3 regions of the Ruegeria sp. O5 genome follow, and region 3 is predicted to be linked to each of the others. Evidence: riboswitches for the same ligand, from Rfam matches in the RefSeq annotation. Region 3 holds a riboswitch; each other region holds the start of a gene.
The links. A riboswitch is a leader RNA that binds a small molecule or an ion and turns the genes downstream of it on or off. The one in region 3 is predicted to bind cobalamin.
Positions count from the first base shown of each region.

Region 1: another riboswitch for cobalamin. It lies ahead of ACR0M3_RS10045 (ABC transporter substrate-binding protein); the one in region 3 lies ahead of ACR0M3_RS18590 (DUF4198 domain-containing protein).
Region 2: another riboswitch for cobalamin. It lies ahead of ACR0M3_RS16960 (hypothetical protein); the one in region 3 lies ahead of ACR0M3_RS18590 (DUF4198 domain-containing protein).

Region 1 covers NZ_JBQERN010000006.1:10,006-13,277, reverse strand. The annotation lists gene ACR0M3_RS10050 (FecCD family ABC transporter permease) at 1-569, opposite strand, end outside; gene ACR0M3_RS10045 (ABC transporter substrate-binding protein) at 566-1,570, opposite strand; cobalamin riboswitch at 1,724-1,916, opposite strand; gene ACR0M3_RS10040 (DUF302 domain-containing protein) at 2,619-3,272, opposite strand, start outside.
Region 2 covers NZ_JBQERN010000018.1:9,244-12,515, reverse strand. The annotation lists gene rsgA (ribosome small subunit-dependent GTPase A) at 1-417, shown strand, start outside; gene ACR0M3_RS16965 (alpha/beta hydrolase family protein) at 453-1,310, opposite strand; cobalamin riboswitch at 1,444-1,662, shown strand; gene ACR0M3_RS16960 (hypothetical protein) at 1,753-2,160, shown strand; gene ACR0M3_RS16955 (protein-tyrosine phosphatase family protein) at 2,152-2,664, opposite strand; gene ACR0M3_RS16950 (DNA polymerase III subunit gamma/tau) at 2,837-3,272, shown strand, end outside.
Region 3 covers NZ_JBQERN010000024.1:14,372-17,643, reverse strand. The annotation lists gene cbiM (cobalt transporter CbiM) at 1-366, opposite strand, end outside; gene ACR0M3_RS18590 (DUF4198 domain-containing protein) at 373-1,158, opposite strand; cobalamin riboswitch at 1,291-1,489, opposite strand; gene ACR0M3_RS18585 (ROK family transcriptional regulator) at 1,611-2,801, opposite strand; gene ACR0M3_RS18580 (substrate-binding domain-containing protein) at 2,991-3,272, shown strand, end outside.

The DNA.
Region 1 (3,272 bases), on a different contig from region 3:
TGATCGGCATTGGCGGATTTGGCGATGATGAAGGCCGTCAGCGCATTGAACAACTGAGACCCGGCAATTCCCGCCAGGACGATCTGTGCCGTCGCAACCCGTCCGCCCCCTGCGCCAGCGGCTCGGGCCAGCAACGCGACAAAACCAAAAGCCAAAAGCGCGCCATTGAACGCGCCAAAAGACAGCGACAAAGCCCCCCCACCCAAACCAGCGATGGTTACAGCCACGGCACCCGTCGAGGCCCCGGCAGAAATGCCCAAAATGTAAGGGTCGGCCAACGGGTTTCGCAGCAAAGCCTGCAACACGACCCCTGCGACAGCCAGACCGGCACCGCAGGACGCAGCGACCAGAGCGCGAGGAATCCGGTAGCTCCAGATAATACCCTGATCAATTGGGTCGACAGGAAAGTCCGCTCCGGCCAGCTTGTTGGCCAGAACGGAGAGAACCAAATCGGGCGACAGAGAGGTTTCCCCGATCATCGCGCCCGCAAGAACCGCCGCAATCAACAATGGCACGGTAAGGCACGCAGCCTTGAAACCCTGCCGTAAGATTGCGGCGGCCTCGTTCACAGGTTGTTTCCGATGGTATCCAGCTTCTCGGCCAGATCCTCCAGCGCCGGGATTGCGCGGATGGTGGCGTCCATGGCCTGCGCATCCATAATGACGATCCGGTCATTCTTGACCGCATCCATCTGGCTGGTCACCGGATCAGTGCGCAGGAACTCCAGCTTTTTCAGGTAGTCGTCCGCAGCAAAGCGACGGCGGTCCATCTTGGCGATAACAATCACCGTCGGATTGGCCTTGGCAATGGTTTCCCAGCCCACTGTTGGCCATTCTTCATCCGTCTCGACGACGTTGCGGATACCCAATTTACTCATCATGTATCCCGGTGCGCCTTTCTGTCCGGCCACAAACGGGTCGCTTTCCATTTCAGGAGAGGAAAACCAGAATACGGCTGACACATCGTCCAGCTTCACGGTTTGCGCCTTGGCGACGGCTGCGGCTTCGCGGGCCTTGTACTCGGCAACCAGGTCCGTGCCGCGTTCGGATACATCAAAGGCTGCCGCCAGTTCTTCGATACCCTGATACAGCGTATCGGTCGAGAACGCTTGCAGGCGGGTGCCATCGCCGCCGACTGTATTGTCTTTGCCGATGCAATCTGCAGGCATTACGTACGTTGGAATGCCCAGTTCGTGAAATTGCTCACGCGTGGCGACGATGCCCTCGGGTCCGACATGCCACTCATATTGCGCTGCGACCAGTCCCGGCCGCTTGGCAACAACGCTTTCAAAGCTGGGATCATTGTCTGCCAGACGCTCTACCTTGGCATTCACCTCGGCATATTCAGGCAGCACCTCGTTGAACCAGACCGAGGTTCCAAGAACCTGCTCGCCCAGACCCAGCGCATAAAGCACCTCGGTCGCGGCTTGGCCGACCGTGACTGACGACGTCACTGGCGCGTCAAACGTGACCGAGTGACCGCAGTTTTCGATAGTTAGGGGAAAGTTTCCTTCGGCGGCAGCGCTGGTAGCCAGCAAGGAAAGGCCAATCAGGCCAGTGCGTAGAAACATGACAATCGATCTCCATGTGTCAATGACCAGAGAACGGGTGAATGGGCATTTACCGAAGCAACAGACGCTTTACTGCCTGCCGTGAGCGCAGGGTAGAAAATAGACCGCCCGGCGCGTTTCTTCGGCAACCTCCCCGGACAACCCCGCCCGGTGTGTTTCGGTTTCATACCGGCAGGTCTCCTGACTGACGGGTCTTTGTCTGTCCTGTCTTCCCAGACCAAAATGGCCCAGTGACGGAAATGGACAGCGCTCGCCGCCTACAGTTGCGGGGGCAGTTCCGGTTGGCACCAAAAGGCACCTCGGATTCCCTCTTAGCCACATCGGGACCGGTAAAACGCGGGTACCTTAACACTTACCCTGCGGCAAGAAAAAACTCCGGGGTCTTTCCTATTTTCTCGCAAGAGCATGCACCTGCGCGTCTCAACATGGCGCTGATATCAGAAAAGCCGCTGAGAACGCGCCAAAATCCGGACCTAGATTCATAGTGTGTGATATTAGTGCAAATTGAGCATAAGCGTGCACGAATCAGTATTTTCTCGCATAGGTTGTGCAAAAAAATCTCTTAAAAACAATAGCTTAAAGAGAGACAAATTTGATGAAACACCATAACTGTGCAACGCGTGAAGCATAAGCGTGCAAGACCAAAATCAGGAGGCATAAGCGTGCAAAAGTAGAACAAAGACCAAGACCACTAGAAGTGCCGGCCCATGCCGCAAATATTGAAACAACACTAGTCCATCGCAAATTTGACGGGCTTCGGCGAGCATCGCACCTCGAAGACTTTTTCGAGAGCTACCCACTGCACCGAAATCGGATGTTGAGATGGCTCGGGTCAACTTCCGCTTTATCGGGCAAAGCTTCGCTTCTCTGCCGCGCAGCATCCCGACTGTACTACGTCAGCGATGCGCAGAAAGCGGCCTTTGCAAAGTTTAACGAACGGCCCAAAGCGTGGTAGGCCTGTTGCGTTGAGAACCGCTGAAATCAACCCAAAGCGGACGACGAAAAGATGGCCAATCGGCAAAGGTTTTTTGCGTTTTCCTAACAGCGGCTACTCAATTGCCTTGCGAAATGTCTCCGTCAGCCGTTTGTTCAAACCGTGATGAGGTTCGGCTGAAGAACCGTAGTGCAACTCCGCCAAAGCAGCGATGTCATTGAAAATGACTACGGAGCCGCCTTCTTCATTCGCGTAAACCAATAGTTTTTGGCAAAAGGCATCCAAACCAATTGCCGGAAAGTCCGCCATAGCCACACCACCGGGCGCTGGTCCGCCGAATAGCAAGAGAACAGCATCCGGCAGCTCCGTCCCCAGTTGGGACGCTTCGGCCGCAAAATCGATCTCCCCAAACCAGACTGTATCGTCCTGTCCCATCACAGCTGTCCTGACACGTTCCACTGCCTCTGGAACGCTGAGCTCAGATCGCAATTCGATGATGCCATGGTTTGCAACTAATCCTTTGGTCGGCGCTGGTGCTGCATCCAAGTCGTTCAGGACTTCGAGCAACTTGTTCTCAAATGCATTCAACGCTTGGGTATTGATTAGACCATGCCGAACTTTGAGAAACTGAGAGTCTGTGTATTCGATCTGCGGTCGACCATCCTGATCGAATGAAAGAACGCGAAAAGGAAGGTCCAGACCTGCACGTACGTTCTCCTCCAGTATAGGTGTGTTTACCTCTGGATCAGAGAAAACGAGTACACGAGA
Region 2 (3,272 bases), on a different contig from region 3:
CAAAACCTCGCCACGTCTGGAATTCGCGAAGACGACGCGCGGGGCAGACACACGACAACGGTGCGCGCGTTGCACAGGATGGGTAACGGTGGCTGGCTGATCGACACGCCGGGAATGCGCGCATTGCGTTTGCTGGACGCTCAGGACGGGATCGACAACGTGTTCTCGGACATCACGGAGCTTGGCCAAAGCTGTCGCTTTTCGGATTGTCAGCACGAGACCGAGCCCGGCTGTGCCGTGCAGAACGCAATCGGCGAAGGCGTACTTGACCCGACCCGGCTGGACCGTTGGCGCAAGCTGCGGCGCGAAGATCAGCGAAACTCGGAAACCGTTGCCCAATCGCGGGCGCGGGACAAGGCGTTCGGCAAGATGGTGCGCGGTGTCATGCAGGACAAGAAGCTTCGCAAACGGCCATAACCGCAAGGTGTTAGGAAAACCTGCGTCGCGTCTGATCAGGCGATCAGGCGCGGCCAGACCGCTGCATTGCGACGGGCAAATGCTCCGATATGGCCTATTTCCGGCAGTCCGAATTCGGCAGGCTTCAGAAGGTGGCGTCTGGCCTCGGGGCCGTACAGATCGGCAAGGCGCCAAACTGCCTCGGGCGGAGCCATCTGGTCATCTTCGAAGGTGAACAGATCCACAGGTGTTCCAGAACTGCCCCAATGCGCATCAGGCAAATTCTGCCCGATCTCGGGAACGTAGCTAAGAGGAGCTGTACACCATTTGCGCCATTGCCAGTAGACCGAGGCGGGCAGGTCCGAACCAAACCCGATTGCTTTGCCGGGCAGATACCCAAGCGCCCGTACCATCAACGGTGCATGGCCATACCAGAACAGCCCTGCCAACCCCCGATAGGGCCATGGGTGATCTTTCAAAGTCACCAGCCCCGAACACACACCGATCATGCGGTCGATCTGGTCGATATCCGGCTGCACTGGCCCCAGCATCGCACCGACCGAATGGCCGATGGTCCACTGCTGCGCCTTAGGAAACCGCCTGCGCATCTCGGCCCGCGCCGCAGGCATATCGATCAACGCCCAATCCGCCATAGTTGCAGTTGCGTCTTTCAGGCGGCCGACCAAAGAAAGCCCGTAGTCCCGATAGTCATAGGTCAGGCAAGCTATCCCCCGCTCGGTAGCAAGCCATCGTGCGAAGTGTTGATAATAGTCACGCGGCACACCCGTGGCACTGTTCAGCACGATAACCGTGTCCGGCTCACCCACTGGCCGGTACAGCCGCGCCGACAAGGTCACAGACCCGGACGGAAAGCGGAAATCTTCGATCAACACTGTCTGTTCCGTATCCAACATGATCCCCGGCTTTCGCTGAAAAAATCGGTTTGCCTGCCTTCGATGCCGACGACACTAAGCCGGAAGGTAAACCGCATCCAGCATGACCAAACGTCCGGCCTAAAGATCGGCTTGACTCGGAACGCGATCAGGCGCTAGCGGTTGTGTGATGGTTTCCGGCCCCCACAAGAGGTCGGGATGAAAAGGGAACACGGTGCGGTTTGTCTGGTCACACAGATATCAACCAAGTCCGCGACTGCCCCCGCAACTGTAAGCGGTAAGTAATGCCGAAATACCACTGGCCCACGGGCTGGGAAGGTCGGCAGAGCAATGACCCGCAAGTCAGGAGACCTGCCATCGGAACTGAAACCGAAACTCGGGCGGGGTGTCCGGGCAGGTCCTGACAGCGAGATGCTGTCCCACCTGCCCCAATATCCAGCCCACCACGCGCGGAGGGCGCAGGATGATCTGGAAGACAAAGTCACACGAATACAGCGCAACTGTGTGCCAGCGGACGGGCAATACCTGCCCGGCTTTGGCGCGACTGGCCCGCTCGATTTCCGAAGCCATGGCGCAGGCGGTTTCGGCCACCAGCGAAGATTTCGAATTTGAAGGCAACAGCGCGCTGTCACATTGCGCGGAAGGGTGCATGGCAACGATCCGAGCGCGATCCGACAGCGTTCGCGTTTTCTGCGGGGCGCACCCTGATACGGCAATTCGGGACCTTGATGCCTATGCCGATTTGATCTTCGGACCTACATTCAGCACGCTGCCCTCGGGCATTGTCGCGAACCCGCCTTGCGCCATGATCGAGGTTTCAACGATCCGGCCCCGGAAAACCGGCTACGCACCCCAGCAGCTGTCAGCTTGATCCCACTTCCACCTGTGCCGGGGTGATCCGGGACGCCCAGGCCAGCTGCGCATCGGTTTCGACAGCGCAGGGGCGCACGGCCCGCAGGCGGTCCAGTGCGTCGCTGGCGCGTTCACCGCATTCAACCATCAGTCGCAGAACAATCATCCCGGATCTGCCGCACCCCCCACGGCAATGCACAAGAACCCGGCCACCGCCCGACAGCGCATGTCGGGCCGTGGCGCTGACCTCTGGCCAGGCCTTCTGAACCGCCTGCGTCGGTGCTCCAAAATCTTCGATCGGCAGGTGAACCCACCGGCTGGCACGGCTTTGGATGTCGCTGCCAAAGTGCTGCGCGCCATCCTGAAGCATTTCAACATCCGTCGTCATTGAAATCACAAGGCCCGGTTTCCAAGCCGCAATCATATCCAGATCGCCGACGTAATCCCCGCCACGCCCGGGCATTGAAGTAAGGGCAAGCGTTCCGCCTCCGACCTGCAGAGCAAAAATGACCAGCTGCGACATGAAGTGCGTCCTCCCCCAAGATACTCTTTAAGAAATGAGTCATTAAATCCGCTGGACCAGTTTAGTTGGAAACCAGCCCGTTTCTGAAACAAAAAATCATCGCGCCCCACAGTGGACGCGGACTGCCGCCGCCACTACGCTGTGCCGAAGCACCGAATCCGAGCGAGAAGACATGACAGACACGCCCAGCCCCGCCTATCAGGTTCTCGCCCGCAAATACCGCCCGGAAACCTTTGCCGACCTGGTGGGTCAAGATGCTATGGTGCGCACCCTAAAAAACGCCTTCGAGGCCGACCGGATTGCGCAGGCCTTTATCATGACCGGCATTCGCGGAACGGGAAAAACCACCACGGCGCGGATCATCGCCAAAGGCATGAACTGCATCGGGCCGGATGGAACCGGAGGGCCGACAACCGAGCCTTGCGGTCAGTGCGAGCATTGCGTCGCAATCATGGAAGGTCGCCATGTCGATGTGATGGAAATGGATGCGGCCAGCCGTACCGGCGTCAACGATATCCGCGAGATCATCGACAGTGTCCGCTATCGCGCCGCCAGTGCACGCTACAAGATCTACATCATCGACGAGGTTCACATGCTCTCGACCAGCG
Region 3 (3,272 bases):
GATCAGGCGGCCAAAGATCAGCCCGGCCAAAACCGCGGGCAACGCGATGTTCAGGGTGTTGATCCCCAATACCGTCAACCCGCCAAAGCCAAAGAAGACGGCCTGCAGCAAAAGCCCGACGAACAGGGCCGGGAATGCGGCCCAGCCCAGCAAAAGCCCGGCCATTCCGTTGAGGATCAGATGCACTGACGAAGGGCCAATCGGCACATGGATCAGCGATGCCACGAAAAAGCTGGCAGACAGCACCCCCGCAGTGGGGATGCGATCAAGATCCAGCGACCTGAGGCCCATGGCAATTCCACCCGCAGCAGCGACGGCTCCGCCGATCACGACCGGGTTGGACAAGGCTCCGTCAACGATGTGCATCTACGGTTACTCCAAATCCCAGGCGCGGATCCAGATGACCGCGTCCTGGCTTAGTTCTTTGCCGTTGTGTTTGGTCACGGGACCGGCGCCGAGTGCGGCAAATCCCCAATATCCGGCTTTTGGAACGCCAAACGTGAAATACCCGTTATCATCCGAAGTTGCGACCAATGCACCACCCGGCATCGGCGAGACCGACGGGGCGGAAGCGGCCGCGCTTTCCATGTCCGGTTCTGCGGCCATGTACTCGATCTCGATCTCGGCACCCGCAACCGGTTGGCCTTCGGCCATAACCCGACCTGTAAACGTCGAACCCGCGATGATGTTGGTTGGTTTGTTGAGCGGGATGATCTCAACCGGCAGGCCCACCGGGTTCATCCAGTCGGTCGGCAGTTCATTGCGGTTCAGGAATGCCTTGGCGATCTGCTGGATATAGATATCCTCGGATTCCTCATAATAGGGCTGGGGAACAGTAACCAACACATAGTCGCCCGACCGTTTGACGGGAACATAACCCTTGAATGCCGCGCCTTCGTTTTCGCCGCCGGTGAAACGTACGGGTTCCAGGGTATCCAGCAGATCGGTTTTCTGACCGTTGTGGATCACGTAGAATTCCTGCGGCTTGTCCAGATCCATGACATGCCCGTTCGAGAACGGATGCCAAAAGATCAGCTTGACCGGAACATTCCCCGGTGCGTCGATCATGGTGTCAGCGGTGTATTCCAGCAGGAAATGCGCATTTGCCATCGCTGGAAGCGCCATCGCCACAGCGGCTGCGGAAAGCAGCTTGGTCATCAATAGTCGTCCTTGTCCCATCGCACCAACCCCGGTACGAGATGCGTTTTGACTGCGGGGACGTCCAAGCTAAGCTGCTTTTTCAAGCATCCTGCTCCGACGCACATCCCGTCGCCGATTAGGAGTGCCCTTGTCAAAGGCACATGTCCGGCAGGTATCCTGACTTGCGGGTCAAAGCGTTGGGCTGGCCTTCCCGGATTAACACCAGTGGCACTTCAGCCCTGCTCGCCGCTTACAGTTGCGGGTGCAGTTGCGGAATTGGGCCAAAGCCCGCACCGCATTCCCTATTGATTCCAGAGCACGCCCCGGAACCGGACATGCCGAGCGGCTTGCCAGACTTCTTCGGCATCCGTCAACGATCAATTGCGCTGGCTGTCAAAAAGTTTAGCGGGCGATGCCCTTTTTCCGACGGATCCGCTTTGGATGCAGGTCAGGGTTTTTCGGGAATGAACCTACCCTTCGAGCAGGTATCTTTCCGACAATGGCAAACTGGCCGCCCCCAATGAGCGGGCATCCGGGCCTGCCGTCCCCACCTGCACCAAGGGCCGTTCAAGCCCGGTCAGGTTCATGTCTGATAGCTTGACCTCGACCAATTCCACCAGCCGCGCCTTGATGCCTGTGGGCATCCAGCCATCAATCTTGACAGATTCGAAGTCGATCAGGCTGCAAGACGAGACGATGGCATGTGCGATCCCGTGCGCCGCCTGTTTCAACCAGTTCTCAAGGTGGGTTTCCGGTATGTCCCAATGCTGTGTCGTTTCCCAGATTGAGCCGGCTGTTTCGGCATTCCCACCAACTGCGCGCTCCAGCACATAAAGACTGGCGACATCTATCAATGGTTTTACTCCGCCTGCGTCGTCCGGCACAGGCAATGGACCAAGCGCACCGGCATTTCCCCGCCCCGAAAAGATGGAGCCGTTCAGAACCACTCCACCCCCGATGAAGAAGCCGACATAGAAATACAGGAAATCTCGTGGACCTTCCGCAGGGCCAAAGACCAGCTCGGCACCGCAGGCGGCCGTTGCGTCGTTCTGCAGGAATACCGGCAAGTCATAGCTTGCGGCCAGCGCGCCTTTCAGGTCCGCGTCACGCCACGGATCCATTTTCTCCTGCGGAACCTGCAATGTCTGCGCCCAGTCCCAAAGGTAGAACGGCATCGCAATCCCAAGACCCGCGATCCGGCTGCGCGCCTCGGGCGACAGTGACGCCATCACTTTGTCGAGGCTTTCTTTGGAAAAGCTCAATGTCGCCTCGGGTGTCGGAAAATCATAAGTCCGCCGCTCACGGTGCCTGACATTGCCAAGGAAATCCGTCAGCACCAATTCGGTACTGCGCCGCCCGACTTTGAGCCCAAAGAAATAAGCGCCATCCGGGTTCAGGCGCATGGGAACCGAGGGCTGTCCGACTTTTCCCCGGATCGGTTCGCCCCGCAGAAGCAGCCCATCGGTTTCCAACTGGCGCATGATGACCGAGACCGTCTGCGCCGACAGCCCGGTCATCCGCGCGATTTCAGATTTTGCGAGGGCCTGATGGCGCCGGACCAGTGACAGGACAAGCCGTTCATTTCGGGCCCGCATTCCACTTTGGTTGGTGCCGCGCATATCTGGCTCGCGTACGCCAGTGGTATTGTCCAAAGAGTTCATTGCAGACACGGCCATCCCCTTCATGACGACAATGTTGAAACCCTTCCTTTCTGTCAATAATAATTAAGAGTGATTTATTTATTGACTCGAAATTCGAATCTTGTGATGGTTTTCACGTTCGATCGGGCCGGTTTTCGCCCGATCAAACGTATGCCCGGACGGGCATTGGGAAAACTGGGAGGACTACCGATGAAACTTGCGAAACTTGCAGGCGCCACGGCGCTGGCGGTTACGGCCATGGCAAGCAGTGCAATGGCCGAAGGTGAAACCGTTTGCCTGATCACCAAGACGGATACCAACCCTTTCTTTGTTAAAATGAGAGAGGGTGCGACCGCCAAAGCCGAAGAGCTTGGCATGACGCTGAAGGCCTTTGCCGGCAAAGTCGACGGAGACCACGAAACTCAGGTTCAGGCCATTGAAACCTGCATTCTGGATGGCGCAAAGGGTATCCTGCTGACCGCGTCGGATACG